One region of the Pseudoalteromonas sp. Ps84H-4 genome, then DNA from elsewhere that is predicted to be linked to it. Evidence: predicted binding sites of a transcription regulator. Region 1 holds the regulator's gene; the other holds the start of a gene.
What was found. The regulator FliA, encoded in region 1, starts transcription of late flagellar genes. The targets are predictions, from matches to a motif close to CTAAAGNTNNNNNNNNNNNNGCCGATA.

Region 1 (14,201 bases):
TTCATCATATTTTTCTGGCATAACCCAACGTGCAGTATCAACAACATTGAGCTTTTCATCTCGGTTAAGCATTACGCCTTTAAACCATTTTGGTTTACCAAACAATTGGTTAACCTCTGTCAGTTGATGAATTCCCCCTAATGCTTTTAGTGGTACTGCTAAGGTTAAACCTGCAACTTCAAAAAACAGTGCCTGAAACTCGCCATCAAAGTAATCTTCTTGGCGCTCAGACGATGTCTTAGCAATAATATCTGCATTAGATTCTGCAACTATATCTTTGATATTAGCTTGGTTCTCGGTTTTCTCAAGCTCTTTAGTTGACTCAACACTCGGTAAAGGCGGTTCAGCAGCAATTACTGTGGAGGTAATCTTTTCTTCTTGCTTTTGTTCAGGCTCATTAACCTGCTCGAGTAATTTAGCTACGGGTTCAAGATTCTGCTCGCTAGGTTCATCTTCACACAGCAAAGCACCCAAATATTGGGTCATCACTTTTTCATTAGCAAATAAATGCTTACTCATCATTAACCTTGTGCAACTAAATAATCAAGCAAGGCGCGATAGGCAAATACACCTCGAGAACGAGGGCAAAATTGAATCGGCACTTGTTGTGCTAAACTAGCATCTCTAAATTTTGTATCGACTGGGACAACACCCGACCATACTTTGTCTTTGTAATTATCCTGCAGAGTTTTATACGCTTCAAGTGATGCTTTAGTCCGTTTGTCGTACATTGTAGGAATAATAGTATATTGATACTGCTTTGACTGCGATGTTTGCATTAATTCCATCGTCCGCATCATTCGGTCAAGGCCTTTAAGAGCCAAAAACTCAGTCTGTACTGGCACCAAAATACGCTCACTGGCTGCCAAGGCGTTAACCATCAACACCCCTAGTACTGGTGGGCAGTCAATAATTGCATAGTCATAATGGTCACTAATTTTTGCCAGCGCTTTCTTAAGAATTAAGCCCATACCATTTTTATTACCCATGCTTCTATCAAGTGTCGCAATTGCCATAGTGGCAGGTAAAATATCAAGGTTTTCTAATGTTGAAGGGCATAACGCTTGCAAAATTTCTTCACTTGCCATGCTGTTGCCGCGTGCAAAAATATCATACACGCTAACCTCAAGCTCTTCAGAATCAATACCAAAATAATAAGTTAAAGATGCATGTGGATCGGTATCAATAAGTAAAACACGCTTACCTTGTAATGCAAGAATACCCGCAAGGCTGACAGCTGTTGTTGTTTTCCCTACGCCACCTTTTTGATTTGCTACTGTCCAAACTTTCACATCACACCTTATTATTGTTCATTGCGCGTGGTTATTCGAATGCCACCATGAGGTAATTGAATCACTTTAATGGTGTTATCATTGCTTGGCAACTCAATTTCAGGAGCTTGTTGCTGCGGCTTTTCAGTGTCTTCATCACTAGGGGTTGTCGGTTCTGGTGGTAAACCATATTTAGAAAGCGCAACCACCACTTTACGGTTTTCAGCTCGGCCTTGTTCTGTATCGTTACTCGCAAACGGTGAATATTGTCCGTAGCCTTCAATCGCCATACGTGCAGGGTTGATACCTAAGTTTTCAAGTTCAACTAGCACAGAAGTGGCACGTGCAACCGACAATTCCCAGTTAGAACGAAACATTTCATTGCGAATACCTTCGTTATCGGTATAACCACGTACACGAATATAGTTATCTACAGGGGCAATTATATCTTTGACTAAGCTTACAACTTGCTTGGCTCGTTGCTGAGCCACCGCACTTCCAGAAGAGAACAGCATACCCGAACTCAATTCTATAATTAGCCAATCTTGATGTAACTCAAGACTTGCCTCACCATCGCGAATTTCATCTATCAGTGCAGACTGTAACTTGGTAAGAAGGCTATCGAGTGGTTTACCTAGGTGCTTCTTATCAATATTACTGGTCTCACTTTGCCCATCAAGTAGCTCTGGGCCTTGTTCATCTTTACGGATGCTTTCTCCGTATAAAATATCATTTTCGGGACTGACTCGGTCAGTCAAAATACCCGTGCCGTTGACACCTGTTCCAACTTGCTGCTGCTGACGGGCTGATTTTTCAAAAACTTGTTCAAGAGAATCTGAGAGGATTTGGAAATCTTCATTTTTACTAATTGCGATCGCGTACATCACCACAAAAAACGCAAACATAATAGTCATATAATCTGCGTATGAAACCAACCAACGTTCAGTATGCTGACTTTTTTGAGTGTTTTGACGCAAGCGACGGCGCAACATGATATTACTCGTCAACTAAACTTGGGCGATCAACACGGTACGCCTCAAGTTTAAGTTCAATATTTAGTGGGCTTTCGCCTTGAGAGATTGCAATAATACCTTCAGCAAGTAACTCATGATAAAGCATTTTTTGTTCAATTTGCTGCTTCAGCTTGTTCGCCATAGGTAAAAACAACAGATTTGCTAAGCCAACACCATAAATGGTAGCGATAAAGGCGGTTGCTACACCAGCACCTAGTTTTTCAGGATCAGTAATAAATTGCATTGCTTGTATTAGGCCTAATACGGCACCTAAAATACCGATTGTCGGGCTGTAACCCCCCATCGCTTCATACACTCTGCTAACTTCAAGCAAGCGCTCACGTTCAAGCATTAAGTCGATTTCTAGCGTATCTCTAAGTCTATTCTCATCAATACCGTCGACTAATAAGTTCAACCCTTTTGCCGCGTAGGGGTCTGAATGAGCAAGTGCTTCAGACTCTAATGATAAATAGCCCTCTTGCCTCGCTTTATGTGACCAGCGTTTTACTTGCTCAATGGCGGCGTCGATATCATGATATGGAGGAAAAAAAACCCAATGACTAATTTTAAGTGTTTTTGCAAAAACACTGCCTGGGGTTTGGAGCATCACCGCACCTAAGGTACCGCCAAGTACGATAACTAGCGCAGGCCCGTTGAATAAGGCTGTTACCACTCCTCCTTCTAGCGCATAACCAAAGGCAATTGCGCTGACAGCAACGATTAAACCAAGAAAGGAAAGCTTATCCACAGCCAGTCTCTCGCGTTAAACGAGCCGCAACATCATTTAATGCAAGACTTTCACTGGCAAGGCCTGCATTAGCAACAGCTTGAGGCATACCATATACGACACTCGTTTTTTCGTCTTGAGCCCAAATTGTCGCACCTGCTTGCTTGAGCATGCGGGCACCATCTCGGCCATCAGCCCCCATTCCCGTTAACACGACAGCTAATACATCTGCCCCGTACGCTTTGGCTGCACTGGCAAAAGTAACATCTACACTTGGTTTATAAGTAATACGAGGACTATCGTCTTCAAACACGCGTAGCGTACGTGAGCTGCCACGTCCTTCTACCAGCATTTGCTGACCGCCCGGAGCTAAATAAGCTGTGCCAGCAACCAGTTTATCGCCTTGCTGTGCTTCTTTTACGTTAATTTTACACAAGCCGTTTAGCCGTGCTGCAAATGCCGGAGTAAACGCCGCAGGCATATGTTGGATAAGTAAAATAGGATGCGGAAAATTAGCAGGTAATTGCGTCAAAATAGTTTGCAATGCCACAGGGCCACCCGTTGACGTACCAATTGCGACCAACTGATATTGTTTACCAGAAGCCCGAATGTTACTTGCTGCAGATGGCGATGAAGAGCCCGCAGTCGGTGTTGAACGACTAAAACTGCGATCTGGCTGTACAATACCGCTGCTGCGTGAACTGGTAGAAGTTGACGGTCTTACAACAGGTGCTGGGCGGGTAAATCGAGAGATTCTACGACGGCCAATCTCTTTTACTTTATTTTGTAATAATGCAATTGCATCTTCATTATTACGTGCAATGTCTTCAAATTTCTTTGGTAAGAAATCAAGCGCACCGGCATCTAATGCATCAAGAGTGGCTGTTGCACCATCACGAGTAAGCGATGAAAACATTAAAATAGGCGTGGGTGTGGCTGCCATAATTTCTTTAACGGCACTTATGCCATCAAGTACAGGCATTTCCACATCCATGGTAATTACATCAGGCTTTAGTTCTCGGGCCTTATCAACCGCTTCGCGCCCATTTACTGCAAACCCTATTACCTGAATATTGCTGTCTTGCTCTAATATTTCGCTCACTCTACGGCGAAAAAAGCTTGAATCATCAACAACTAATACTTTGACTGCCATTGGCACTCTCTTGTTATTTATCGTATTTAATGCAGCCTATTGGCTGCAAATTACTATTTCTTATTAGCCAACGTAGTGCTTGAGCATACTCGGTACATCTAAAATTAACGCAATGCCACCATCTGATGTGATTGTTGCACCAGCCATACCAGGTGTACCTTGAAGTAATGCATCAAGAGGTTTAATTACGACCTCTTCTTGACCAATCAATGAGTCAACAACAAACCCTACTTGCTTGGTACCAATTTGCACAATCACCACGTGACCTTCTGCTTTTCGCTCTTGGCGGTTGGCTCCTTTCACTAACCAGTGTTGTAAATAGAAAAGCGGAATCGCTTTTTTACGCACAATAATTGTTAGCTGACCATCAACAACGTTAGTTTTAGTTAAATCAAGATGGAAAATTTCGCTAACACCTGCAAGTGGTAATGCGAAAGTTTGCTCACCAACCACAACCATAAGGGTCGGTAAGATAGCCAGTGTTAATGGCACCTTGATTTCAAGCGCAGTACCTACTCCCAATTCTGATTGGATATTAACCGAGCCATTAAGCTGGGTGATCTTCGTTTTTACTACATCCATGCCTACACCACGGCCTGAAATGTCAGAGATCTCTTCTTTCGTTGAGAAACCCGGTGCAAAAATTAGATTATAAGCCTCGGTGTCAGATAAACGACTTGCTTGATCATGGTCAATAACCCCTTTGCTAATCGCTATTTTCTTCAGCTTTTCAGCATCCATACCTGCACCATCATCACGAATGGTCAGTAAGATATGGTCACCTTCTTGAGATGCCGATAAAGTAACAGTACCTGTGCGAGGTTTACCCGCAGCTTCACGCACTTCTGGCATTTCAATACCATGGTCAACAGAGTTACGCACTAAGTGCACCAATGGATCTGCTAACGCTTCTACAAGGTTTTTATCTAAATCTGTTTCTTCACCAACCAGCTGCAGATTAATATCTTTTTTCAAGCTACGTGCTAAGTCTCGTACTACGCGAGGGAAGCGACCAAATACCTTTTTAATTGGTTGCATGCGGGTTTTCATAACCGCACCTTGCAAGTCTGCTGTAACCACATCAAGGTTTGAAATAGCTTTGCCCATTGACTCACTGTTTGTGTTATTAGCAAGGCTCACTAATCGATTGCGCACTAATACAAGCTCGCCCACCATGTTCATAATTTCATCTAGGCGTTTTGTATCAACACGTACAGTGGTTTCGGCCTGAGGTGGCGGCGCTTTTTTCGGTGCAGCAGCAGACTCAGGCGCTTTAGCTGGTGCAGGAGTCGCTTTACTTGGTGCTGCTGGTTTACTCGGTGCAGCTTGTTGTGGCGCAGCTTTAGCAACAGGTTTCTCTGCTTGCGTTGGTTTCTTTGGCTCTACGTTCGGTGCGGCTGTTGGGGTGCTTTCAAGTGACTTTGGTGCACTCCCTTTGCCATGTAATTCGTCAAGTAATGCTTCAAATTCATCATCACTGATCTCGTCATCACCATCACTACTTACACTGGTGGTGCTAGGAACAGCAGGTTTTGGAGCTTCAGGTTGAGGGGTATCGGGTTGTTTAACTTCACCAAAACTTCCCACACCATGAAGTTCGTCTAATAAGCTATCAAACTCATCGTCGGTAATGTCATCACTATCATTGCTGCTTGAATCGAGAGTTGCAGCTGCAGGTCCTTGACCTTTACCATGTAACTCATCAAGTAAACTTTCAAATTCGTCTTCAGTGATTTCATCAATATTCTGTGAAGCACTCTCTTGGGCTAAACCACCACCATCAAATAGCATATCAAAAGCAAACGGGTCGCTTTCATCAATATTATCAGTGTTTATGTCGGCTGTTACATCAGTGGTATCAACAACAGGTTCTTCTACTACTGGCTCTTCAGGTGCAGGGGTTGTGTCTTCAATAACACTTGTGTCTTCTCCTGCAAGCTCTTCTGCTGTTGGTGGCTGACTTAACTTATGAAGTACATCAAGTAGAGCAGGATCGGCAGGCTCTGGTTGCTCACGATTTTGAATAGTTGAGAACATTTCGTTGATGGTATCAAGAGCTTGAAGAATAACATCCATTAATTCAGGTGTTACACTACGCACACCTTGGCGAAGTAAATCGAAGACATTTTCTGCACCATGACAAGCGTCAACAAGCTCTGTCATACTCAAGAAACCTGCCCCACCTTTTACAGTGTGGAAACCTCTAAAAATTGCGTTAAGTAAGTCTTTGTCTTCTGGGTTGTTCTCAAGCTGAACCAATTGTTCTGACAAAAGCTCTAGAATTTCCCCTGCTTCAACAAGGAAATCCTGTAAAATATCTTCATCGACTTCAAAGCTCATGCAGTTACTCTCCTCTTAGAAGCCCAAACTTGATAATAGGTCATCAACTTCATCTTGTCCTGAGACAACATCATCACGTGACTCTGCATCAATAATTGGCCCTTCAGGACCTGCTAGCGTATCGCTTGTTGCAGGTGCTTGTTCTGTGGCCTGTTTTTCTTGTTTTTGCTGACCATCTTCTTGACTGCCGAATACAGTTAAGAGATTAATTAAACTGTCTTCAACTTCTCGTACTAGTTCAATAACACGGCGAATTACCTGACCAGTTAAATCTTGGTAGTCTTGTGCCATAAGCACATTGGTCATCAAGCCTTGTAATTCATCAGTTTTAGCATGAGAGTTGTTCATGAACTTATCTAAGCTATGGCATAAGGTTTTAAACTCACCAAGCTCAATTTCTCGGTTCATCAATCGATCCCACGTGGGCTTGATTGTTGCAATTTCATCAGCAAGTTGTTGTGCAATAGGTAAACTTGCCTCAACAGCATCCATGGTTTTATTTGCTGCATTTTCTGTCATTTCCATGACATAGTTTAATCGCTGTTTAGCGTCGGGTATCGCATCGGTAGTTAAATCGGCGAGACGAGTATCAAGATCAAAGTTCTTTAACGCTTCATGCAGTTGACGCGTCAATTTACCGACTTCGGCAAACAACTCTGATTGTTCTTTTGATGCGGCTTCAAGAATTAGCTTATCTGCCTTTTCTTGTTCACCTTTTTCAAGATACTCAACAAGTTGACGAGCTTGCTCTAAACTTATATGAGGCGCAGCAGGTGCTGACATAAGCCTCTCCCCTTAGATTAACCTAAACGTTCAAACACTTTTTCCAATTTGGTTTTAAGTGTCGCAGCAGTAAATGGTTTAACAATGTAGCCATTAACACCTGCTTGAGCAGCAGCAACAATTTGTTCTTTTTTCGCTTCAGCTGTTACCATTAAAACAGGAATGTGTTTAAGGCTATCATCGGCACGTATAGCACGTAACAAGTCAATACCTTGCATGCCAGGCATATTCCAATCTGTTACAACAAAATCAAATTCTTGATTTTGTAGCATTGGTAATGCTGTTGAACCATCATCAGCTTCCTGCACATTGGTAAAACCTAAATCCCTTAATAGATTTTTAATGATACGTCTCATTGTAGAAAAATCGTCAACAACAAGAATCTTCATGTTTTTATCCAAAACATCCTCCGGTGAGGTTTGAACCTATATTTACTTACTACTAATTAATCCAGTCATTGATTTTTGCTTTGAGCTTAATCATCGCCTGACCATGTATTTGACTCACACGCGACTCGCTAACATCGAGTATGTGTCCTATTTCTTTCAAGTTCATTTCATCGTTGTAATACAAAGACAAAACAAGGGCATCTCTTTCTGGTAACGATTGGATAGCCGTTAATAGAGACTGGTTAAACCGCTCATTTTTAACGTTATTAAACGGTTTGTCTAGTGCTAAATCATGACCCATTGGTGTTATTACGTCTTCATCAACACCTAAATCCTCGATACCTAATACTTTACTAGAATTAACGTCATGTAGAATATGATGGTACTCATCTAGTGTAATATCAAGTTTTTCAGCAACTTCTGTGTCTTTGGGCTCGCGGTTTAGGGTACTTTCTAATTCAGCAATTGTTTCTGCGACTAGACGTGCATTTCGATGCACAGAGCGTGGTGCCCAATCGCCTCGACGGATTTCATCAAGCATTGCACCGCGAATTCTGATACCTGCAAAGGTTTCAAAACTTGCACCTTTACTAGCGTCGAAGTTTTTTGACGCCTCAATAAGGCCGATCATGCCTGACTGAATTAAATCATCGAGCTGAACACTAGCAGGTAAACGAGCAATCAAATGACACGCCACTTTTTTGACTAAAGAGGCGTGCTTTTCAACAATCGCATTTAAATTCTGTGCTGATTGATATCCCATCGCTTTATTCACCGATGTTGTCATAGTTAGCCGTTTACTAGTTTCTCAATAAAAAATTCTAAGTGACCAGACGGTTGGTTAGGGATCGGCCACTTAACTGCTTTCGTTGCTAATGTTTTAAACGCCACCGCTGCTGGTGAGTTTGGAAATAACTCAACGATAACCTTTTGACGTCGCGTAGATTTACGCATATTTTCGTCATAGGGAATCGTTGCGACTAATTCCATAGAAACATCTAAAAAACGATCCGTTACTTTTGAAAGTTTAGCAAATAATTCTTGCCCTTCACGCATGCTACGCACCATGTTGGCAACAATTTTAAATTTATATACACCATGCTCTCGGCTTAACACTTTAATAAGCGCGTAGGCATCTGTAATTGAGGTAGGTTCATCACATACAACCACAACGACATCTTGTGCTGCACGTGAAAAGCTTAATACCATGTCCGAAATACCTGCGGCGGTATCGACAATTAAAATATCAAACTCGGTGTTTAATTCGCTAAAAGCGCGAATAAGGCCTGCATGCTCAGAAGGAGTTAACTCCACCATGCTTTGCGAGCCAGACGTTGCTGGCACAATTTTAATACCAGCAGGGCCTTCTACAAGAATTTCATCAAGCTCACATTCGCCAGATAAAACATGAGATAAATTACGTTCAACACGTAAACCAAGCATCACGTCGCAGTTTGCCAATCCTAAATCGGCATCCAATACTAATACGCGGTTTCCTTGCTGACCTAATGCAATTGCAGTGTTGAGTGATACATTCGTTTTGCCCACACCACCTTTGCCGCCAGTAACAGCGATAACTTTAACGCCACTATTATTATTTTGATTCATTTTGCGCAGGCCGCTTGCTTGATCTAATACTGTGTTAATCATACATCCCTACTGTGTTCGACGCTACTGCTTGACGTCGTGAATGTTGTGCTTTTGCTCGTTTTAAATACAATTGTTCAGCTTTTTTCACTAGTTTTTCAGCATTCGCTACGCGAATATCTTCTGGAACACGCTGACCATTAGTAAGATACCCTATTGGCAGGCGATTTTGAATCGCTATGCTAATAATCTCACCTAAACTCAACGATTCATCCAATTTAGTGAAGATACAGCCACTTAGCTGAACCTTTTTAAAGTGTCTTACGGTTTCTTGTAGCACATTAATTTGTGCTGTAGCACTCAACACTAAATAACTACGAATATCAACTCGCTGATTACGCATTAAGGTATTAAGTTGCTCAGTTAAGCGTAAATCACGTTGGCTCATACCTGCAGTGTCTATTAATACTAGACGCTTATTTCGTAAATGGTATAGCACTTCAGCCAATTCATTGGCATCTTTTACTTGCTTCACACCACAACCAATAATACGGCCATAAGTTGCAAGTTGCTCGTAGGCACCAATACGGTAAGTATCAGTCGTGATAAGCGCCACTTTATCGGCACCATATTTTTGTGCACCAAGTGCTGCGAGTTTTGCAACAGTGGTTGTTTTACCAACACCTGTAGGGCCAACTAAAGCGAATACACCACCTTGACGCAGGATTTCGTTATTCGTTGTATGCATTTGGTTTTCAACCATTTGCAGAAGTGCTTGCCAAGCTTGTTGACGTGATACATCGTCAGGAATAAAACAGGCCATTTGCTCTGCAACGTCACGCTCAATACCCATACCAGCTAAACGGTCAATCATACACGCACGAGTCGGATCGCGACGCGCCATATCTTGTTGCATTAAGCCTGATACTTGATGTTCAAGTAATTGACGAATGGCATTCATTTCTTCGCGCATTGTCGCAATTTCAGATTGGTTTGCCGGCGCTGCTTGTTTGCGCTCTGTAGGTGTATCAAGATCATCAAACCCTGAGTCTAAGTCATCATCAAAACCTAAACTGTGCGCTTGTGTTTGCATACGTGGAGCAGCTTGCTCTTGATAGCGTGGTTTTGGAGCATATTCAGGACGAGGTTGATCATAACTTTGCTCTTTAGGTTGATAGTGTTCACTCGTATCAATACCTGACTGACTGAACATTGACGCCAGCTCTGGCGAACGAGGGCGTGGGGCTTGACGCTCTAGTAACGCTTGTAAGCTATCGGCAACTTTTGCTTGCGGCTCAGGCTTGGCACGCATTGGCTCAGGTTTGACGAAGTTATGCTGTGGCGCAGGTGCTGATTGCACTGGCGCTGGGTTTGCTTCTGCTTTCGGGGCTGCTTTGTCATAATCAACAGCTGCAACGATTTCAACGCCGTTGGCTAGCTTTTTGTTTGACATAATTACCGCATCAACACCTAACTCGTCTTTCACTTCCTTGAGTGCTGTACGCATATCTTTGGCAAAAAAACGTTTAATTTTCATGGTTCAACCCCTTTACTATCCTATTGTTGGCCTACTGAGCTGACAATCTTAATCTGTCTTTCGTCTGGTACCTCTTGGTAAGACATCACCCTTAAACCTGGGATGGTGTACTTAACGAAGCGAGATAACACAGTACGTAACATTCCTGACGTTAACAGTATCGAAGGTTCACCGGCCATTTCTTGGTTTTGATGCGCTTCGTTCAATGATTGTTGAAGTCGCTCTGCAAGGCCTGGCTCAATTCCGGCACCTTCGTCACCTGCATTCTGAAGTGACTGATGCAACATCTGTTCCAACTCAGGCGCCAAGGTTATGACAGGGATTTCTGAAGACATACCAACGGCGTCTTGAACAATTAGTCTGCGCAGTGAAATTCGCACTGCAGCCGTTAGTACATCAGGGTCTTGGCTACGTGGGCCATATTCAACAAGGGTCTGTACAATTGAGCGCATATCGCGAATTGCCACCCCTTCGTTTAGTAAATTTTGTAGCACTTTTACGATTGTTGTGAGTGGTAATACGTCAGGAACCAGTCCTTCAACCAAACGAGGATGACTCTTCGCTAACATATCTAATAAGTTTTGCACTTCTTCATGGCCAAGTAGTAACGCTGCACTGTTAGTAAGTAACTGACTAATATGAGTCGCAACAACAGTTGCTGAGTCGACTACGGTGTAGCCTAATGATTGCGCTTCATCTTTTTGATCTGGTTTGATCCATACCGCATCTAAACCAAATGCAGGGTCTTTAGTAGCCACGCCTTTGATTGGGCCAAATACTTGACCAGGATTGATCGCGAGCTCATCGCCATGCTTAAGCTCGCCCTCGCCGCTTGAAACACCCATCATCGTGATTCTGTAAGCGTTAGGGTCAAGTTCTAAGTTATCGCGAATGTGCACAGGAGGCACCAAGAAGCCAAGCTCCTGAGACAGCTTTTTACGCACACCTTTGATACGATTTAACAGTTCACCACCTTGAGATTGGTCAACAAGTGGAATTAAGCGATAACCTACTTCTAAACCAATCACATCAACTTGCTGTACATCATCCCAGCCAAGTTCTTTTTGTTCTTGTTTGTTAGCAACACCCGTACCCGGTGCACCGCCATTAGCTTCTTGCTCTGCTTTCTCAGCTGCAGCTTTAAGTTTTTGCTGTTGCGTGTAATACGCTAAATAACCTAACAATGCACCTAAGCTTAAAAATGCAATATGTGGCATGCCCGGTACTAAGCCCATAATGATTAGGATACCAGAGGCAATGAATAACGATTTTTCATTACCCAATTGCGTTTTAAACTGATCGCCCATGTTGTGCGATTCATTTTGACGGGTTACAACAATCGCGGTGCCGATTGATAATAATAGCGAAGGTAATTGCGCAACAAGACCATCACCAATGGTTAGAAGAGTGTAAACTTCCATTGCTCGACCAAAAGTAAGATCATGCTGGATCATACCAACAAATAAACCACCAACAATGTTAATAACCAAGATGACAATACCAGCAATCGCATCACCTTTTACGAATTTACTCGCACCATCCATCGAGCCATAGAAATCGGCTTCGCGAGTTACTTCTTCACGGCGTTCACGGGCTTGTTCAGCACTAATGAAACCAGCGTTTAAGTCAGCATCAATTGCCATTTGTTTACCTGGCATTGCGTCAAGGGTGAAACGAGCTGACACTTCAGAAATACGGCCAGCACCTTTAGTGATAACCACAAAGTTAATGATGATAAGAATAAGGAAGACGACTAAACCAACCGCATAGTTACCACCGATAACCACCGAGCCAAAGGCCTCGATTACTTTACCCGCAGCGTCCCCACCATTATGACCTTCAAGCAATACCACACGGGTACTGGCTACATTCAGTGCTAAGCGCATGATGGTTGCAATCAGAAGTACCGCTGGGAACATACCAAACTCAAGCGGTTTCATGGTGTACACAGTAACAAGTAACACCACTAGAGCTAACGCGATATTAAACGAAAAAAGAATATCTAAAAGAAATGGAGGCAGGGGTAAAATAACCATACCCAAGGCTGCAAGTACCAGCAGTGGCGTACCGACACCCTTAGCATATTCTTTTTTATCTCTGTTAAGTTGTTGTAATACCGCTTTAAATTCCATAATTCAACAATTTCAAAAAATTGACACTACACGGAATTTGCAATAACTATTCCAAGTTATATGGCTAGGAATTAATATTTGTAACCATCTGGAATCGGTAACTTTTTGTCGAGTGGAACAGGCCGTTTACCACGCCCTTTTTGGAAGCGTTTTAACTGGAATACATAAGCGAGAACCTGAGCAACTGCAGTGAACAGCTGATCCGGAATTTGCTGGCCCACATCGGTGGTGTGATAAAGCGCACGAGTAAGCATTGGAGACTCAACAATAGGCACATCGTTTCCTTTACCAACCTTACGAATTTGCATAGCAAGTTCATCAACCCCTTTAGCAAGCACAATAGGCGCTCCGGCTTTGGCTGTATCATATTTTAGCGCCACAGAGTAATGAGTCGGGTTGGTAACAATAACATCGGCATCGGGGACATCTTGCATCATGCGCCTTTGCGACATTTCACGCTGTGTACGGCGAATACGCGCTTTAATTTGTGGGTCACCCTCTGAGTTTTTGTATTCGTCTTTTACTTCTTGTAGGGTCATTTTCAGCTCTTTATGATGCTTGTGGCTTTGATATGGAGCATCAATCGCTGCGATGATTATCAATGTGCAGGTCAATCCTAAAAACATCCAAGAGAGGATCTCAAGCGCATGAATAAAATTACTGGGTGCGCTTTCTTGGCTCAAATGAAGTATTTCATCAAAAAAGGTATTAATTAAAAACACCGCAAAGCCTGCAACCACTGCAAACTTCAAAATGGATTTAACAAGCTCTACGCCAGCTTGAGGGCCAAGCATACGTTTAATACCTTTCGCAGGCGACATTTTACTCGCTTTTGGTGCTGCGGCTTCCCAGCTAAAATTAAATCCGCCTAGCAAGGTATTTCCTATAAAACCAGCAATGACAATGATAAAAACGAACATCGCCATAGGGAAAATCAACGCATCAGCAACAATTCCCCACACAGAGAACATTTTAGTTGTGTCGTAGGTTTCATTGCGATTCAGGCTCAATAATCGGCCCATAATGTTGTACAAACCTTTGCCGATTTCAGGACCATAAATTAGTAACGAAATTGCTGAGAAAATAAGTACAAACATAGTGCCGAGCTCTTTTGAGCGCGCTACTTGGCCTTTTTTCTTGGCATCTTCTATTTTTTTCCCGGTGGGTTCTTCGGTTTTTTCTTGACCTGAATCTTCAGCCATGGCTCGCTCCTAAGGTGTACAACCAACAAGGCTGCACATTAACTCAACCATTTTTAACCACTGAAAC
Region 2 (18,513 bases), on a different contig from region 1:
CAAAGTTCGCTATTTCATTATCACGATTTACAACTAAGCCTAAAATAGGTGTTTGTACCCGCCCAACAGATAACACATTACCAAATCCAGCTTTTTGCCCAGCTAGCGTATAAGCTCGCGTTAAATTCATACCAAATAGCCAATCAGCACGCGAGCGAGCTAAAGCAGATACACTTAAGGGAATAAAATCGCGATTCGATTTTAAATTATTAAGTGCTTTTTTAACTGCACTTAAGTTTAAATCGCTGATTAAGAGTCGTTGAATTTGCTGTTTTTTAGCTTGGCTTAGTTTGACCTGATCAATTACTTCATCAACCAATAGCTGGCCTTCACGGTCAGGGTCACCTGCATGAACTATGATACTTGCCTGCTTGATCAGCTTTTTTAATACAGTGAGTTGTTTACGGGTTTTTGCTTTAGGTTTTAATTGCCATTGTTCTGGCACGATAGGTAAGTGCTCAAATCGCCACTTTTTAAAACTTGCATCGTAATCATCGGGCTCTGCTTGTTCAAGCAAATGCCCTACACACCAAGAAACACAATCACCATTAGCAAGCTCTATATAACCATCCTGTTTTTTCTGTGGTTTTGGCAGCGCATCTGCAATGGCCCGTGCTAGGGAGGGTTTTTCGGCAATGTAAAGTTTCATAAAGTAACACTAAATACTGTTTTTATAAACAGTAGTCTAGCACAGGATTTTTAACTTAGGAATCGCTTAAGCTTGCTGACTTCGTCGAGTAAAGAGATAGATAAGTGGTAGGTAACAAACGACCACAGTACCAATATTGATTAGCGGTAGCAGGGTCTTATACATGTAGGTACTGTATGATAAATCCCAAAGATGGCGGTCGACCAAACGGAACAGTTGTAAAATTGGCGCCATAATAACAACAAGTTGTCCCAACACACTTTGCCATAAGTAGACTTTGTCTTTAATACCTAAATAAGCAATGATTGCCATCCAAGCAATATCATTAAAAGCCCAGACTACATAGCGCCAGATATAAATGTCATCAAATTCTTTTAAAGCAGAATAAATAAGAGTTCCATAAAGGAAAAAAGCAGCAGTAATAACAGAGAAATAAAAAGCAGGCCAATCTTTACGAAGATAAAAAATAATAATAGCTGGGCTCAAAATGAACACCCAGCTATTGCTTAAGATAACTCTAATTTCTACAAACCAGTCAGGCAAAATGTAGCGCCTTAATCAGTTTTATCGTCATCACCGCCATCACCATTGCCTGGCATATAGCTATATTTATCAACTTTTTTCATTTGTATACTCCATTACATCTGTTAATGAAGTTTCACTTTAATTGATTTATTGCCTCACATCAATAGGCTCAGATTCATGCGCCTTACCTTGCATAATAGAGATCTCGACTCGTCGGTTACGCCTACGATCTTCATCGGTTACATTCGGTACTAGTGGCCTTGTTTCTGCGTGACCTACAACCATCATACGAGATTTATCAAAACCGGGGGCCTTTTCCATTTCGCTAGCAACTGCAACAGCACGTTTTGACGACAAATCCCAATTGTTTGTATAAAGCTCATTCGATACTTGGAAATCATCTGTATGCCCTGACACGGTTATTTCACCCGGCACATCTTTTAACAGCGTAGCAATATCACGAATGATAGGTTTAAACCTAGGCTGTAAGAAAGCACTGCCTGATGGGAATGAACCATTCTCACGAATGCGAATGATAATTTGCTGACCTAGTGACTCAAGTTCAATCGCGCCATCCATAATTTGCTGCTCAAGCTGTTGGGCAATTTTCTTCACAAGCTCATTCGTTTGCTCTTGATCTGCTGCAGAAATTGACTGCTCCATTGCTTGTTGCTGAGCAGTGCTTTGTGATTCCCCACCACGCTTATTACCACGCTGTTCTTGACGACCACCTGCAGAGCTTTCATCACCAGCCTGAAACTCGAGCATTTGTTGTGTCATCTCTACGGTTTGTTGTTGAATTGTCTCGATAGGAGTAGGTTCAGGTTTGCCCGGAGTGAACTCCATTGCAATGACCGAGGTCCCTTTTGGAATATCTTTTACTTCAATTTTATTTTGTACACCAAAAGCAAACTTCATTGAACCTGCTATCTGCTTAAATTTAAGAACATCCATTTCCGAGAAAGCAAGCAAGAGTACAAAGAAGCACATTAATAGCGACATTAAATCTGCGAAGGTTCCCATCCAGGCAGGTAACCCCGGAGGTGGACATTTGCACTCTTGATCTGACATGCCCTACTCCTCGGTATCGACTTTACGTTTTGATTCAGCTAAATAGTTTTTCAAGATGCCTTCAATTACTTTCGGGTTTTGACCATCTTGAATACCCAGTACCGCATCAAGAATTAAACGTTGGTTGAGGGCTTCTTCATCTTTACGCAGCTCTAGTTTTACCTGAATTGGAATTGCAACAACGTTTGCCAAAAAAGCACCATAAAGTGTTGTTAAAAGAGCTACAGCCATTGCAGGACCAATTGCTTTTGGGTCATCCATGTTAGATAACATTGCAACCAAGCCAATTAGCGTGCCTATCATCCCCATCGCAGGAGCGATATCGGCAAGCGACTTAAATAAGCCTGCACCAAGTTCATGGCGAGTAGCGGTGAGGGAAATATCTTTTTGCAGTGTGGCACGAACTACATCAGCATCATGACCATCCACTAACATATCAACCCCTTTGCGCATAAAGCCATTAGGGATTTCGGCTTCTTCTAATGCTAAGAAACCACCTTTACGTGCTGAGTCAGCTAATTCTACTGCTTTTTCAATTAATTCTTCTGGCGATTCAATTTTGAACATAAAGGCTTTTGCAGCGACCTTACCAATGCCCAAAAACTGCCCCATAGTGAAGTTCGATAACACGATAAAAATCGAACCACCAAATACAATGACCACCGAAGGCGTGTTATAAAACATTGCAACTTGGCCGTCACTACTTAATACCATCGACATAGCAATTAAGCCTATGGCACCAAGAATACCTATTATGGTTGCTAAATCCACATACCCCTCCAGAGGAACAAATACACGACACCAACGGCATCAAATTTTTATTATTAACTGCTTATCGGCAAGCAATTGAATTACTTAAATCATTAAATGAATTAATTTTATTTTAATGTAAGATTTTTAAGCTACAAGTTGCCGCTACTTCTAAAACCGTAAAAATAGCATATTGATTTCCTTTTATGCGCAAAAAAACACATCATTCTTTGACCTAGTTTAGCATTCCCCCTAAAATTGGCCTCACTTTCTATTAGCTATCGAGGCCACTATGGCAACAAAGAAACCAGAAAACTTGAGTTTTGAAGAAGCACTGGATGAATTATCTAAGATTGTTGCACAAATGGAGCAAGGTGAACTGTCTTTAGAACAATCGCTAAAACAGTTTGAGCGTGGTATAGCGCTTGCGAATGCCTCATCTGGAAAATTACAACAAGCCGAACAAAAAGTGGCCATATTAATGGGTAACGATAGCCAAGCTCCTCTTAGCAACTTTGACTCAAACTTGGACTAATTAAGTGCAATTAAAAGAACAATTACAACGCGCTCGAGAAGACGTTGAAGCACATTTAAATCGCTATTTCGAACTGCCACTAAACACTGAAAAAACCATTAAAGAAGCCACTCATTACGGCGTTTTAAATGGTGGTAAGCGCTTACGTCCTTACCTCGTTTATGCGACGGGCCGCATGATGGGAGCTGACAAAGCTGACCTTGATATTCTTGCCGCTGCTATTGAGTGTATTCATAGCTACTCATTAGTTCATGATGACCTACCAGCAATGGATGATGATGACTTAAGACGTGGCCGCCCTACTTGTCATATTGTTTATGGTGAAGCGCAAGCTATTCTCGCCGGTGATGCTCTTCAAACATTAGCATTTGATTTAATTGCTAACCATCAGTTTGCAGTACCTACGACACAACAGGTAAGAATGATCGCCTCGTTAAGCAAAGCCTCAGGTATAGAGGGTATGGTAGGTGGTCAGGCACTTGATATTGAAGCTACTGATAAAGCAATTACAGTCGAAGAACTAGAACGTATTCATCAACTTAAAACTGGCGCATTACTCAACTGTGCAATCACCTTGGGGGCTTTGGCCGCGCCGCAATGTGATGAGCAAACGTTAAAGCAGCTTAATTTGTTTGGTCAAGCAATTGGTCTGGCTTTTCAGGTACAGGACGATATTCTCGATGTAGAGGCAGACACCGAAACGTTAGGCAAACCGCAAGGTTCAGATATTGCGGCCAATAAAGCGACCTACCCTGCATTATTAGGTATGGCAGGCGCTAAGCAAAAAGCACAAGACTTATTGGCTCGGGCTCATAAAGCACTTGAGGCTATTGATTACGACACCCGCGAGCTGGCAAGCCTTGCTAGCTATATTGTTGAGCGTAATTATTAACGTCTAAAAAAGAAAGACAAAATAACTAAAAAATCAGAGCAGCAATGGGCTATAATGCACTCTGGTTAGCGAAGGATGTATATAAAATCATGACACTTGATAGTAGCAAGTATCCATTATTAAGTTTGGTTGACGAACCAGCACAACTGCGTGATATTGCGCAAGATAAGTTACCTGCGTTTAGTAAAGAGTTACGCGAATACCTGCTTAATTCAGTTTCGCAAAGTAGTGGTCATTTAGCATCAGGTTTAGGTACTGTTGAGTTAACAGTGGCCCTTCATTATGTCTATAACACCCCTGAAGATCGTTTAGTATGGGATGTGGGTCATCAAGCATACCCGCACAAAATCTTAACGGGTCGCCGTGACCAAATGCATACTATCCGTCAAAAAGACGGTTTACACCCTTTCCCATTCCGTGAAGAAAGCCCTTACGACACCTTCAGTGTTGGTCATTCAAGTACTTCTATTTCTGCAGCGCTCGGCATGGCTATTGCCGCTGAAAAAGAAGGTAAAGATCGTAAAACGGTTGCTGTTATTGGCGATGGCGCAATTACTGCTGGTATGGCATTTGAAGCGATGAACCACATGGGCGATGTAAACCCTAACGTGTTAATTATCTTAAACGATAATGAAATGTCGATTTCAGAAAACGTAGGTGCCCTAAACAACCACTTTGCACGTATTTTGTCTGGTAGCTTCTACACCAATATTCGCGAAGGCAGTAAAAAACTTCTTTCGGGTTTACCGCCAGTGAAAGAACTTGCCAGCCGCATGGAAGAACACCTAAAAGGTATGGTCATTCCGGGCACATTCTTTGAAGAATTAGGCCTAAATTACATCGGCCCAATCGACGGTCACGATGTCAATATGTTGGTCGATACCTTACGTAATATGCGTAACCTTAAAGGCCCTCAGCTACTGCATATTAAAACGCAAAAAGGTAAAGGTTATAAACCTGCTGAAGCGGATCCAATTGGTTACCATGGCGTACCAAAATTTGATCCGAGCATGTCTAAATTACCAAAATCAAAACCTGGCGCTGCCACATTCTCAAATGTGTTCGGTGACTGGCTTTGTGATATGGCAGCACAAGATGACAAGCTAATGGCGATTACTCCTGCTATGCGTGAAGGCTCAGGCATGGTTCGTTTTTCTAAAGAGTACCCAGCGCAATACTTTGATGTAGCAATTGCTGAGCAACATGCTGTAACGCTTGCAGCTGGTTTTGCTTGTGAAGGACTGAAGCCTGTTGTTGCTATTTATTCAAGCTTTTTACAACGTGCGTACGACCAACTTATTCACGATGTGGCATTACAAAACCTACCGGTTTTATTTGCTATTGACCGTGCCGGGATTGTTGGTGCTGATGGTGAAACTCACCAAGGTGCTTACGATTTAAGCTTTATGCGCTGTATTCCTAATATGATTATCATGGCACCAAGCGACACTAATGAGTGCCGCCAGATGCTGTATACAGGTTACCAATGCAATCAGCCTGTTGCCGTACGATACCCACGTGGTAGCGCAGGCAATTGTGATGTTGAATCAACAATGAGTGCGATTGAAATTGGTAAGGCGCGAAGTATCAAACAAGGTAGTAAAGTGGCAATCTTGTCATTTGGTACGCTACTAGAAAACGCCAAATCAGCTGCTGAAGAGCTTAATGCAACAGTGATTGATATGCGCTTCATTAAGCCTCTTGATACAGAGACTATTAGCGAGTTGTTGAGTAGCCACGATGTAATTGTTACCCTAGAAGACAACGCCATTGCTGGCGGTGCGGGTTCTGCTGTGAATGAGTACTTAGCTGCAATTAAAGCAAATGTGACTATCTTGAACTTAGGTATTCCAGATGAATTCATTAAGCATGGTACTCAAGACGAAATGCACGCAGAAATGGGCTTAGATGCAAACGGTATCTTAACTAGCATCAAAGAGTTTATGGCCTAAGCCGTACACTAATAAAACTAAAAAGGAGCCTTAAGGCTCCTTTTTTGTCATCGTTTATATTAGCGCATCCAAACCTTAATATCAGCAAGACCTGTTTCTTGAAGAACACCCAGTTGTTTATCAACATTATTATTTTGCTCAAACTCAAAAGCATCTAATTGTTCATCAAAGGTAATATTTGCAACGCCATCACCACCGCGCTTTTTCACTTGGTGTAGCGCGATATCAGCTAAATTAACAGACGTTTCCCAGCCAATCACTTGACCACCCAATAAAGGTAATGGATAGAAAGACCAGCCAATAGACGCAGTGATGGTGGTCGATTCCCCATTTGGTAGCCTAAATGGGTTTGCTGCAATTGCTTCACACAAGTCAGCAACATAATTGTCTATAGCTGTACGTTTGAAATCACGTAATAAGAGTAAAAACTCATCGCCACTCCAGCGTGCGACATAGTCTGAGCCTTGTGTCCGGCTATTCAACAATGTCGCCATTTGCTGTAAACAACTATCGCCTGCAAGTGGTCCATAGGAATCATTGATGCGGCTAAAGTTATCAAGGTTAATTATCAGTAGCACCAACGACTTACCCTGTGCTTGCAATGATTGCGAATTACGTTGGAAATGTTCAATATCTTTAGGGAGCTGATCAAACAAGAAGCGACGACTACGAAGCCCCGTTAGCTCATCTGAGTGACTGACTAACTTAAGCTGAGAATTTACTTGATTGAGCTTATCGTTGGCTTCACGAAGCTCTACGGTGCGCTCTGTTACTAAGCTTTCAAGTGCTAATTGTTTACGCTTCTCTTGCGCCCTAAACACCCAAAACACGAGGTAGAACAGTAAAATAAAACTACTTGTGATCAAGAGTCTAAAGTAAATGGTCTCGTCAAAGCGACGTGGAACAACGAATGTGTACTCGGTACGACGAGCCTTTTGCCAATCTTCACCACCACGTTTGGCTTCAAGCTGAAACAAAAATGCCCCCGGCGGTAAATTTGTATAAATAGCCTCACGGCGGGTGTTTGCATAGCGCCAATCACTGTCTAAACCACTCAGTCGATATCTAAACTCAATACTTGAAGGAGCAAAATAATCAATTGCGGTATATTTGATTGTCACATCGCGCTCATCAATTTGTAGCTCAGGTTTATCACCTAAAGTAGCGGTACTTAAGCTTCGCAGCGGCGTAATAATACTTTCAATACGCGGCTTAAGCGCTTGCACACCAAAAAGCTCAACACTCTTAGGTATTTCAACTACCCCTTGTAAGCTTGGGTACCAAATAGAGTTACCTGTGTCTGCTACAGCATCATGGCCAAGACCAGCACAGCACTGACTGGCTTTACCATCTAATTGTCGGTCAAATGATGAGATCACTTGCTCTACTTTTAAGCTCTCTATATCAGTACCAAATTGCTCTACCGGCATGCGGTAAACGCCCTTCATGGTACTTACCCAAATACGTTTTAACTGTTTGTCATAAACAAGGCTGAAAATCGAGCCGTACGGTAGGCCGTCTGTTGCATCAAGTTGACGCCACTGACCTTGGGTGCTGCGATAAAATAAACCATCGTTAAGAGAGCCAATTAATATCCCCACCCCTTCAATATTTAAAATACTGGTGACATAAGCGCTTTCTAAACTGGTTTGGTCACCAATTTTTTCAATACCACGGTCAGTAAAGTAATAAGCCCCTTTACTGGTACCTATTAAGCCAAAATTTTGCTCATCAAGCACATAGGTAATAAATTTACTGCTCAAGAACGCATTGTAAGCAAAAGGTGTTAAGCCACCGTAACTTAAACGGTACATACCGCGACCAGTACCGAGCCAAAAACCGCCTTTACTAGAACGGCTAATTGCGAATACAGGGTTATCGCGCAGTGCTCGTCCTGGCACTGTATACAAGGTTTGATTCTCATAGTAAAAAACACCGCGACCTGTAGCAATGTATAAGCGATCACCATCAAACTGCAAATCGTGAACTGCAGCCCGACCAAACTGATTACTTGGTATTTGATTTACAAAATTCTTATTGTAATCGAAGTAGCCGACACCACTGCGGTTAGCCACCCATAGTTTGCCATCAGGTGCTTGGCTAATCGCCATCACCGCTTCTGTCATATTTGAAATAGCTGAGTGGCGCTCAATACGCCCTTCGTGAGCAAGCCATAACCCCTCACTGAAACTTGCCAGCCAAATATTATTTTGATTATCACGGAAAATATCTGCAAACCAAATACTTTGATCAAGCTGACTTGGCTCAACCCATTGCCAGTCCCCAGAGTTATCTCTAAAGAGTAAACGGCCATAAGTTGAAATCCACAACGCTCCATCTGAGTCGCTCATAAACTTGTAAACGGCAGAGTTACTCGCGTTAGGAAGTGGGAATGGACGCAGCTCGTCATCTAAATCAAGAAAGTAGGCACCAAGCTCAGAGGCAAGGTATAAATTACCCTCAAGCCACGCCATATCATGAATGATGGTTTGCGCTAGGCGCTCAGGTAGAGAGACTTTTGCGGTAAGTTCTAGGCGCAGCTTTGCAAAATCAGATGAAGTATTAGTTAAACGCAATAAGTGACGCTCGTTAACCAGCCAAATACCTTCTGGCGACAGCGCCATTTGGCTCACTGAACCAACTATTTGCGTGATTGCCGTAGCATTTGATACTGGCACGACTAACGCAGAGTTTTGGTTTAGGGTGACTTGATTTCGTGCAACATAATAAAGGCCGTTGGCTGCAATCCAGATACTGCCTTTAGAGTCTTCAAGAATGTCGCGTACTGGGCCTTTAACATTAAAGGTTTGCGACATCATCGTTCTTGGATCGAGGGTTACTATCCCGTTTTTAGTGCCAACCCAAAGTAACCCCGTACTATCAACTAATAGCTTGTTAATACCATTACTTGGCAAGAAATCACTATTTTGTGTGTTGAAGTTGGTGAAAGTATTACCATCAAAGCGACTCAAACCGAACTGAGTACCCAGCCACATGTAGCCTTGCTCGTCTTGAGCTATGCTCTTAAGAGATTGAGATGGCAAGCCGTTTTGGATATTCCATTGTTTGACGACGTAGTCAGTAATAGATGCAAACGCAGGCATACTGCATAACACCAACAAACAGACAACTAAAAATCGCATCATATACTTGCCACCAAGTAACACTGTATTAATCGTTTAAAAGGGTAAATAGCCAGCTTTAAACAAAGCCTGTACACAAATTAATGAAAAAATACCTGCTAAAATATCATCAGCCATGATGCCCAAGCCACCGTGTAAACGCCTATCGAGAATACGAATAGGGCCTGGTTTAGCGATATCAAAAAAGCGGAACAATAAAAAACCAACTAACAATGACTGCCAACTAAGTGCAGCACCAATCATGGTGATATAATAACCAGCAACTTCATCCCAAACAATGGCAGGATGATCATGCACCCCTAAGTCATCTGCTGTTTTACCACAAGCCCATATACCAAATACGCTGATCACAATTGCAAATACAATCTGTAACCATAGCGGAAAGTACATGGTTGTAAAAATAAATGGTAATGCAGCAAAAGTACCAAAGGTGCCAGGTGCTTTAGGTGCTAGGCCTAAACCAAAACCCAAACCAAATAATTGATGTGGGCGTTTTAAATTAAATAATCGGTTACTACTCAAACCGGCTCCTTTGCAAAGTGTTGAAACCCTTTACCTTGATAGTTAAATTTTTCACCATCAAGTAGTAGTTCAATTTCACTTTCGCCACTTTTTATTTGCCCAACACAGCTGGCTTCGACGCCATATTGACGAAGTTTCATATCAACCATGCTTTTATTGCTTTCAGGCACAGTAAAAAGTAATTCGTAATCGTCGCCGTAATTTAAAATATAGTCAAACTGTTCAGGGCGTGGAATTGATGCGCTGACAGCATCAGACACAGGTACTTTATCAACATGGATCACTGCACCGACTTGCGAAAGCGCCAATACATGACCTAAATCAGCTAATAAACCATCAGAGATATCTATGGCAGCTGAAGCCGCACCTCGTAATACCTGCCCAGCTGCAACTCGCGGAGTCGGGTAATCGAAACGATTGTTTAAATAACTCAAATGCTCAGGCGCGATGTCGAAACCTTGCTTACGTGCTTCGATAGCAACACCTGCATCACCCAGTGGCCCGGTCACATAAATCCAATCACCTACCTTTGCACCGCTGCGACGCAATGCTTTGCCTTCAGGCACAATACCTTTGGCACAAATAGTAATTGTGAGCGGACCTTGTGTAGTGTCTCCACCGATAATTTGCACATTAAAGTATTCCGCAATTTCATGCATACCTTCTGTGAACTGCTCAATCCATTCCATATTCACTTCAGGCAGGGTCAATCCTACTGAAATCCAGGTAGGTTCAGCACCCATTGCAGCCAAATCACTTAAGTTAACAGCTAACGCCCTATGCCCAAGGGCGCGAGGAGAAATGTCATCAAAAAAGTGTACACCTGCAACTAATGTGTCGGTTGTCACAGCTAATTGACAGTTTTCTGGCACAGTGACCAACGCACAATCATCACCTATACCAAGGTTTACATCACGACGGATGATACCGCGACCTTTAAAGTAACGGTTAATTAATTCAAATTCCTTCATTCACAAAAAAGCCGGCCCAAGCCGGCTCTCCTTTACGGGGCTACTTACTTACGCAGCTCTTTAACTGCTTTATCAAGTACACCGTTGACAAACTTATGGCTGTCTTCAGCACCAAACATTTTAGCAAGCTCAATACCTTCATTGATTGCTACTTTGTATGGAACGTCTTCACGGAATTTCAGCTCATAGCCAGACAGACGTAAAATTGCTTTTTCGACCATGTCTAACTCATCTGCTGGGCGTGCTAAATGTGGCGCAACGATTTCATCTAATTGCTTACAGTTAACAACAACACCGCGTGCTAGGTCTTTGAAATATTCGACGTCGATTTTAGTCACATCATTTTCAATTAACATTTGCTGTTCAATATCAGCAATTGGGTTACCGCTTAACTGCCAAGAGTATACGGCTTGAAGTGCTAAGATACGTGCTTTACGTCTTGCTGCTGGTTTCACAGAGATTCCTTAAACTTAAATTTTGTCTAACACATTAACCATTTCAAGCGCACCTAAAGCAGCTTCGCCACCTTTGTTACCCATTTTGGTACCTGCGCGCTCAATTGCTTGCTCAATGCTTTCAGTGGTTAATACGCCAAATGCAACCGGGATATCGTACTCAAGTGATACTTGTGCAAGACCTTTGTTTGATTCGCCAGCGACTAAATCAAAGTGTGGTGTACCACCTCTGATCACAACGCCTAGAGCGATGATTGCATCGTGTTCTTTCTTTGCTGCAACGCGTTTCGCTGCTAAAGGTAATTCAACGGCACCTGGTACGTAAACAACAGTAATGTCGTCGTCAGATACGCCACCTGTGCGCTTAAGCTCATCAACAGCACCTGCTAATAGGCTGCTACCAATAAAGTCATTAAAGCGAGAAATGACAATGGCAAACTTTTTGCCCGGTGCGTATTTGTTACCTTCAATAATTTTCATTTAATAACCCTAAAAAATAAGTTTAAGCGGTTGCGATTGCGCAAAAATTACGGCGCATAATACCACAAAAATATAAAAGTAGCCTAGTTAACCTGAACTCTGGCTAATAAATCTAACTCTAGTGGCCACTCGTAACGCTAACCGCATTGAATTTAAATAAAATTACGAGTAAACCTCTTAATTAAATTACGCGTTAATTAAATTACGCGTTAATTAAGATTGCGCCTCAACGTAGTCAACCACTTCTAAGTGGAAACCTGATAGTGCATGGTATTTTTTCGGACGGCTCATTAAGCGCATTTTTTCAATACCTAAATCAGCCAAAATCTGCGAGCCCACACCGACAGTACGCGATGTCCCTTGGAATTTACGATGATTTACATTTTCACCCGCATCTTCGGCAGCAAATGCTTTTACCATTGCTTCAAGGTCTTCAGTTGATTCTTGCTTACCCAAAATAACCAGCACGCCATTGTGTTCTGCAATGTAAGCCATCGCATCCGATAAGCCCCAACTGCGATCAGCACTACGATCAGATAATAAAATATCATTGAAGGTACTTTGTAAGTGAACACGAACAAGCGTTGGCTCTTCTTTCGATACTTCACCTTTTTGTAAAACATAATGAAGTTGACCATCGATGGTGTCTTTGTAGGTCACTAAATCAAACTCACCGTGATCTGTTGGCAGTTTACATTTAGCAACACGCTCAATGGTGGTTTCGTTTAGGTTTCTGTATTCGATTAAATCTGCAATAGTGCCAATCTTTAAGCCATGCTCTTTTGCAAAAATTTCAAGATCTGGACGACGTGCCATGGTGCCATCGGCATTTAAGATTTCAACGATCACAGACGAAGGCTCAAGACCCGCTAAACGAGCTAAATCACAACCGGCTTCGGTATGACCTGCGCGTGTTAACACGCCACCTGGTTGCGCCATAATTGGGAAAATATGCCCAGGTTGTACGATATCGCTCGGCACGGCACCTTTGGCAATAGCTGCTTGAACTGTACGTGCTCGGTCAGCTGCTGAAATACCTGTCGTTACGCCTTTCGCTGCTTCAATCGACATAGTGAAGTTAGTTGAAAAAGCAGCACCGTTATTTTTAACCATTAACGGCAAATCTAACTGCTGGCAACGCTCTTGCGTCATCGTTAAACAAATTAAACCACGACCGTGTGTTGCCATAAAATTGATAGCATCAGCACTGATATGCTCTGCTGCGATGATTAAATCGCCTTCATTTTCTCTGTCTTCATCGTCCATTAAAATAACCATTTTACCGGCTTTAATGTCATCGATAATTTCTTGCGCGCTGTGTAGATTCATAATGTGCCCATGAGAGTATGATTAATAGTGACGTATCTTTGCTTATTTAATAAAACCAGCTTGTGCTAACAAGCTCATTGATATGTCTGAACGGGAAGGTTGTTCGGCCCCTTTTATTAGGCGCTCTAAATAGCGAGCAATCTGGTCAACTTCTAGGTTCACCTGAGTACCCACTTGAAATTCTGCAATCGTTGTTTGCTCTGCGGTATGCGGAACAATAGTCAACTTAAAGCGGTTTTGCTCGACCTCGTTGACCGTTAAACTAATACCATCAATACATACCGAACCTTTGTAAGGAATGTACTTCATTAAATCATTGTCAGTACTTAGCCAGTACTCTGTTGCACGAGCATTAGGACTGATACTTTCTACAGTCGCAATACCATCAACATGACCAGATACTAAATGCCCACCTAAGCGAGAAAGTGGTTGCATGGCTTTTTCAAGGTTAACTGTTTGACCTTTTTTATAGTGAGCAAAGCCCGTTAAGCTGATTGTTTCGTTTGATAAGTCAGCACTAAAACCATCGCTATGTTTAGCGACAACCGTCAAACACACACCATTGGTGGCAATACTGTCACCGAGCTTAACGTCTTTCATATCCAAATTAGTGCTTTGAATACGAATAGCTAGGTCACCTTGCTTTTGTGTTAGTTCAACAATTTTACCTGTTGCTTCAATAATTCCAGTAAACATAGTGCTACTCTTTATTTTCAATGTGTGTGGCTTGCTTTGCTTTTGTCGCTGTTAAGCGAATATCGTCGCCAATCATCACTGTATCAGTAAAGGTCAGTTCAGTGATATCACTCATCATGGTAACTTCTGCAAAGTTTAGTAAGCTTTTGCCCATATCACCTATTAACTTAGGGGCAATATAAACAATGTATTCATCAATTAAATCTTGCTCAGCAAATGCACCGGCAAGGGTCGCACCTGCTTCGAGCCAAATATGGTTAAATTGCAGCTCAGCAAGACGCTTTAAAACCGCTGATAAATCAACTTTATTATTAACTGCTGGTACAACTTCGTGTTTAACAAAGTGAGGCCATTGATACTGTTTATCAAGCGATGTAGTGAAAATAATCACCGGACTTTCAATGCTAAATAATGCAAGTTCAGGCGTTAACCTATTTTGTGAATCAATAATCACACGGGTAGGTTGACGCAAAGGCAGTGACGTTGGCATATCAAATGGCAGCTCATCAATGCGTACATTAAGTTTGGCATTATCGGTCATAACCGTATCTGCACCAGTGAGTACCACGCAACTTTGGGCACGAAATGCTTGCACATCTTGGCGCGCTTTAGGCCCTGTAATCCACTTACTTTGGCCATTATTTAGCGCAGTTTTACCGTCTAAACTGCAAGCCATTTTACAAATCACATATGGCAACCCAGTTTCCATGCGCTTTAAAAAGCCTTTGTTTAAATCGCGCGCTTGTTGTTCAAGTAAACCTGATGCTACAGCGATACCTGCATCAGCTAAAATCTGTAGACCGCGACCACTCACCGCTGGGTTTGGGTCGACCATGGCAGCTATAACTTTGCTAACACCCGCAGCTTTTAAACCTTCGGCACAAGGCGGTGTGCGTCCATAATGACTACAAGGTTCTAAAGTCACATATGCGGTGGCACCTTTTGCATTGTCGCCAGCCACTGCCAGAGCATTAACTTCAGCATGGCCCTGCCCTGCTAGTTGATGAAATCCTTCACCGACTATTTCGCCATCTTTAACCAGTACACAGCCAACATTAGGGTTTGGTGTTGTAGTAAAACGACCTTGTTTAGCAAGCTCTATGGCACGTGCCATATAAGCCGTATCAAGTTCTGTGAATGACATAGTTAATCACCTAAACGAGCGATTTCTTCACCAAACTCGCGAATATCTTCAAAAGAACGGTAAACTGATGCAAAGCGAACATAAGCCACTTTATCTAGTTTTTTTAGTGACTCCATAATGCACTCACCAATTAAATGGCTAGAAATTTCACGTTCACCCGTGGCACGAAGCTGAGATTTAATAATGTTGACCACTTCATCGACCTGCTCTGTGCTGACAGGGCGTTTTTCTAGCGCACGATGCAAGCCATTGAGTAATTTGTCTTCATTAAATGGTTCACGACTACCGTCTTGCTTTATGACTCTTGGCATCACAAGTTCTGCGCCTTCAAAGGTGGTAAAACGTTCGTGACATTCATTACATTCACGTCGACGCCTAACCTGGTGGCCGCCGCCAACAAGTCGAGAATCAATTACTTTAGTATCTTTTGCGGTGCAAAAAGGACAATGCATAGAGTTCAGCTTCCGTTTATTAAAAACAAAAAAGGCCGCTTATTAAGCGGCCTTTATAATAGCAAAAAACAACGCTATTGTTATCTTAATTACGGTTCAACCAATAATTAAGCGTAAACTGGTAATTTTTTACAGATAGCTTTAACTTTCTCTTTTACTTCAGCTTGTACAGACTCATCAGTGATGTTGTCTAGTACGTCACAGATCCAGCCAGCAAGCTCTTTTGACTCTGCTTCTTTGAAACCACGGCGAGTAATAGCCGGAGAACCAATACGAAGACCAGACGTTACGAACGGTGAACGTGGGTCATTCGGAACTGAGTTCTTGTTTACAGTGATGTTAGCGTTACCTAGTGCAGCGTCAGCATCTTTACCTGTGATATCTTTATCGATTAGGTCAAGAAGGAATAAGTGGTTGTCTGTTTTACCAGAAACAACTTTGTAGCCACGCTCTTGAAGAACTTCAACCATAGCTTGAGCGTTCTTTACCACTTGAGCTTGGTACGCTTTAAATTCTGGTTGTAATGCTTCTTTGAAAGCAACTGCTTTAGCAGCGATGATGTGGCATAAAGGACCACCTTGACCGCCAGGGAATACTGCGCTGTTTAGCTTTTTGTAGATTTCTTCATCACCACATGCAGAAACGATTAGACCGCCACGAGGGCCCGCTAATGTTTTGTGAGTTGTCGTAGTAACAACGTGTGCGTGAGGGATTGGGCTTGGGTATACACCCGCTGCGATAAGACCAGCAACGTGAGCCATATCTACGAATAAGTAGGCACCAACTTTGTCAGCGATTTCACGGAATTTAGCCCAATCAACGATACCTGAGTATGCTGAGAAACCAGCGATGATCATTTTTGGTTTGTGCTCTAATGCTAGCGCTTCAACTTGAGCGTAATCAATTTCGCCTGTTTCGTCATTTAGGCCGTATTGAATTGCATTGTACGTTTTACCAGAAAAGTTAACGTGTGAACCGTGAGTTAAGTGACCACCATGAGCTAAGCTCATACCTAGTACTGTATCATGCGGCTGAAGAAGTGCTTGGAAAACAGCTGCGTTTGCTTGTGAACCCGCATGCGGTTGAACGTTAGCGTAATCAGTACCGAATAATTCATTAGCACGGTCAATTGCTAGCTGCTCAACAACATCAACATGTTCACAACCGCCATAGTAACGTTTGCCTGGGTAACCTTCAGCATATTTGTTGGTAAGCTGAGAACCCTGCGCTTCAAGTACGCGTGGGCTACAGTAGTTTTCAGACGCGATCAGTTCGATGTGCTCTTCTTGACGAGCCGTCTCTTTAGTGATGGCTGCAAATAACTCTGGATCGAAATCCGAAATATTCATGCTACGTTCTAACATGGGGTCTCCTAAGGCAACGTGTATGGTATTTTTTGAAGGCTATATTGTACGCTTAAAACGCACTTTTGCCTATCTTGTAAAGATGAACATATTTAAACAGGGATTGAATTTATTTCACAGTGTTTTAATAATGATATTTTTTTATTGATACATAATAAAAATTTATAAATTTAAAACATTACATATATTTTTAAAATATGATTTAGCGTAAAAAGTTCATCATGCGTTTGCATATGGGCACAATGAAACTAAGCTTGTAATACAAACCCAGATCAAGGATGTTTTGAGTCAATGTTAGCCAAGCCCATTTATGAACTTGTTCCCTACTGCTATTTGTTTTTAGGTATTGCCTGTATCGTCATACCTCATGAGCTGCTCTACACACTCATTGGTATTGTGTTATTTTTGCTGGGTGCAAACATATGGCGAATGCGCTCAGAAGCACGAAGACGAGATCAAAAAAGTCAGCGAATTAAACAAAGAAGAGCGCGCTATTACTATGAATTTAAACCCTTTATTTTATTCATTAGTGCTCTGACTTTAACACAATGGACGCAAAACGAGATCATCTTATTAAGCTGCGCTTTGCTATGTTTTAGTGCGTTAGTGATAATTGCAATGCGATTATTGAACCGCCACAGCCATTCATTATCACATTAAAAAGAGCGGCAATGCCGCTCTTTTAATTACTTTAAGCTAGTTTATTTAAAAGCTCTGTTCTCAATAGTTGATAATCATGCTTGATGTCTTCTGCCAAACAAGGCTTAGCAAGAGCATCTGCTAGAGGCTTAGGCATTGCTAACTCAATACCTAAAATATCTTCAACACTTTCTTTAAATTTAGCAGGATGTGCCGTTGCTAAAAATATACCGGCACTGCCATCTGCTAAATTTTCTTTTAAGCCTTGGTAAGCAATCGCTGTATGAGGTTCTGCGATATAACCCGTTTGATGAATTTTTTTCATCACTTCTTTGGTTTCTTCTTCGCCAACACAACTTGAGTAAAAGTCATCATAGCTAAACCAATTATTATCTAACATAAATTGAACACGAGGCCAGTTATTCGGTTTACTCACATCCATTGCGTTCGATAATGACTCAAGCGTTTCGTTAGGTGCCCACTCTTTGTTTTGTAAAAAACGTGGCACAGTGTCATTTTGATTGGTTGTTGCACTCAATTTTGCGACAGGCATACCAAGTACTGCACCAATCATCGCAGCGCACACATTACCAAAGTTACCACTTGGTACTGAGATATGTGCCTTGCTACGCTTTTCTTTTGGCAACTGGGCTATTGCTTCAAAGTAATAACACACTTGAGCGACCAAGCGACTGATATTGATCGAGTTAGCTGAGTTAAGGCCAAGTTTTTGTTTTACTTCATCGTCTAAAAACGCATTTTTGACCATGCCTTGACAGTCATCAAAACTACCATCAACTGCATAGCAGTGAATGTTATTGCCAAGTGTGGTGAACAGTTTTTGCTGAGCTAATGAAATTTTACCTTTCGGATACAGAATAACTACATCAATATTTGGCTTGTTATAAAACGCATGGGCAACGGCAGCTCCTGTATCACCCGAT

Region 2: pomA (flagellar motor protein PomA) is a predicted target of FliA. The motif match lies at 3,079-3,105, and genes of this name have one in related genera.

What each region holds. Positions count from the first base shown of each region.
Region 1 covers NZ_JAMXSK010000001.1:303,060-317,260, forward strand. Annotated here, with positions in the region: gene NH454_RS01390 (chemotaxis protein CheW) at 1-519, opposite strand, end outside; gene NH454_RS01395 (ParA family protein) at 522-1,292, opposite strand; gene NH454_RS01400 (flagellar motor protein MotB) at 1,304-2,263, opposite strand; gene NH454_RS01405 (flagellar motor protein) at 2,268-3,032, opposite strand; gene NH454_RS01410 (chemotaxis response regulator protein-glutamate methylesterase) at 3,025-4,164, opposite strand; gene NH454_RS01415 (chemotaxis protein CheA) at 4,228-6,504, opposite strand; gene NH454_RS01420 (protein phosphatase CheZ) at 6,520-7,287, opposite strand; gene cheY (chemotaxis response regulator CheY) at 7,305-7,688, opposite strand; gene NH454_RS01430 (RNA polymerase sigma factor FliA) at 7,729-8,439, opposite strand; gene NH454_RS01435 (MinD/ParA family protein) at 8,466-9,326, opposite strand; gene flhF (flagellar biosynthesis protein FlhF) at 9,319-10,800, opposite strand; gene flhA (flagellar biosynthesis protein FlhA) at 10,821-12,932, opposite strand; gene flhB (flagellar biosynthesis protein FlhB) at 13,004-14,134, opposite strand; gene fliR (flagellar biosynthetic protein FliR) at 14,144-14,201, opposite strand, start outside.
Region 2 covers NZ_JAMXSK010000005.1:172,442-190,954, reverse strand. Annotated here, with positions in the region: gene NH454_RS07405 (DNA topoisomerase III) at 1-649, opposite strand, end outside; gene NH454_RS07400 (hypothetical protein) at 716-1,192, opposite strand; gene NH454_RS07395 (flagellar motor protein MotB) at 1,322-2,245, opposite strand; gene pomA (flagellar motor protein PomA) at 2,249-3,016, opposite strand; gene NH454_RS07385 (exodeoxyribonuclease VII small subunit) at 3,288-3,530, shown strand; gene ispA ((2E,6E)-farnesyl diphosphate synthase) at 3,535-4,422, shown strand; gene dxs (1-deoxy-D-xylulose-5-phosphate synthase) at 4,512-6,374, shown strand; gene NH454_RS07370 (ligand-binding sensor domain-containing diguanylate cyclase) at 6,434-9,520, opposite strand; gene NH454_RS07365 (phosphatidylglycerophosphatase A) at 9,554-10,039, opposite strand; gene thiL (thiamine-phosphate kinase) at 10,036-11,010, opposite strand; gene nusB (transcription antitermination factor NusB) at 11,055-11,465, opposite strand; gene ribE (6,7-dimethyl-8-ribityllumazine synthase) at 11,481-11,945, opposite strand; gene ribBA (bifunctional 3,4-dihydroxy-2-butanone-4-phosphate synthase/GTP cyclohydrolase II) at 12,159-13,274, opposite strand; gene NH454_RS07340 (riboflavin synthase) at 13,317-13,970, opposite strand; gene ribD (bifunctional diaminohydroxyphosphoribosylaminopyrimidine deaminase/5-amino-6-(5-phosphoribosylamino)uracil reductase RibD) at 13,975-15,114, opposite strand; gene nrdR (transcriptional regulator NrdR) at 15,117-15,566, opposite strand; gene glyA (serine hydroxymethyltransferase) at 15,674-16,930, opposite strand; gene NH454_RS07320 (hypothetical protein) at 17,222-17,590, shown strand; gene thrC (threonine synthase) at 17,622-18,513, opposite strand, start outside.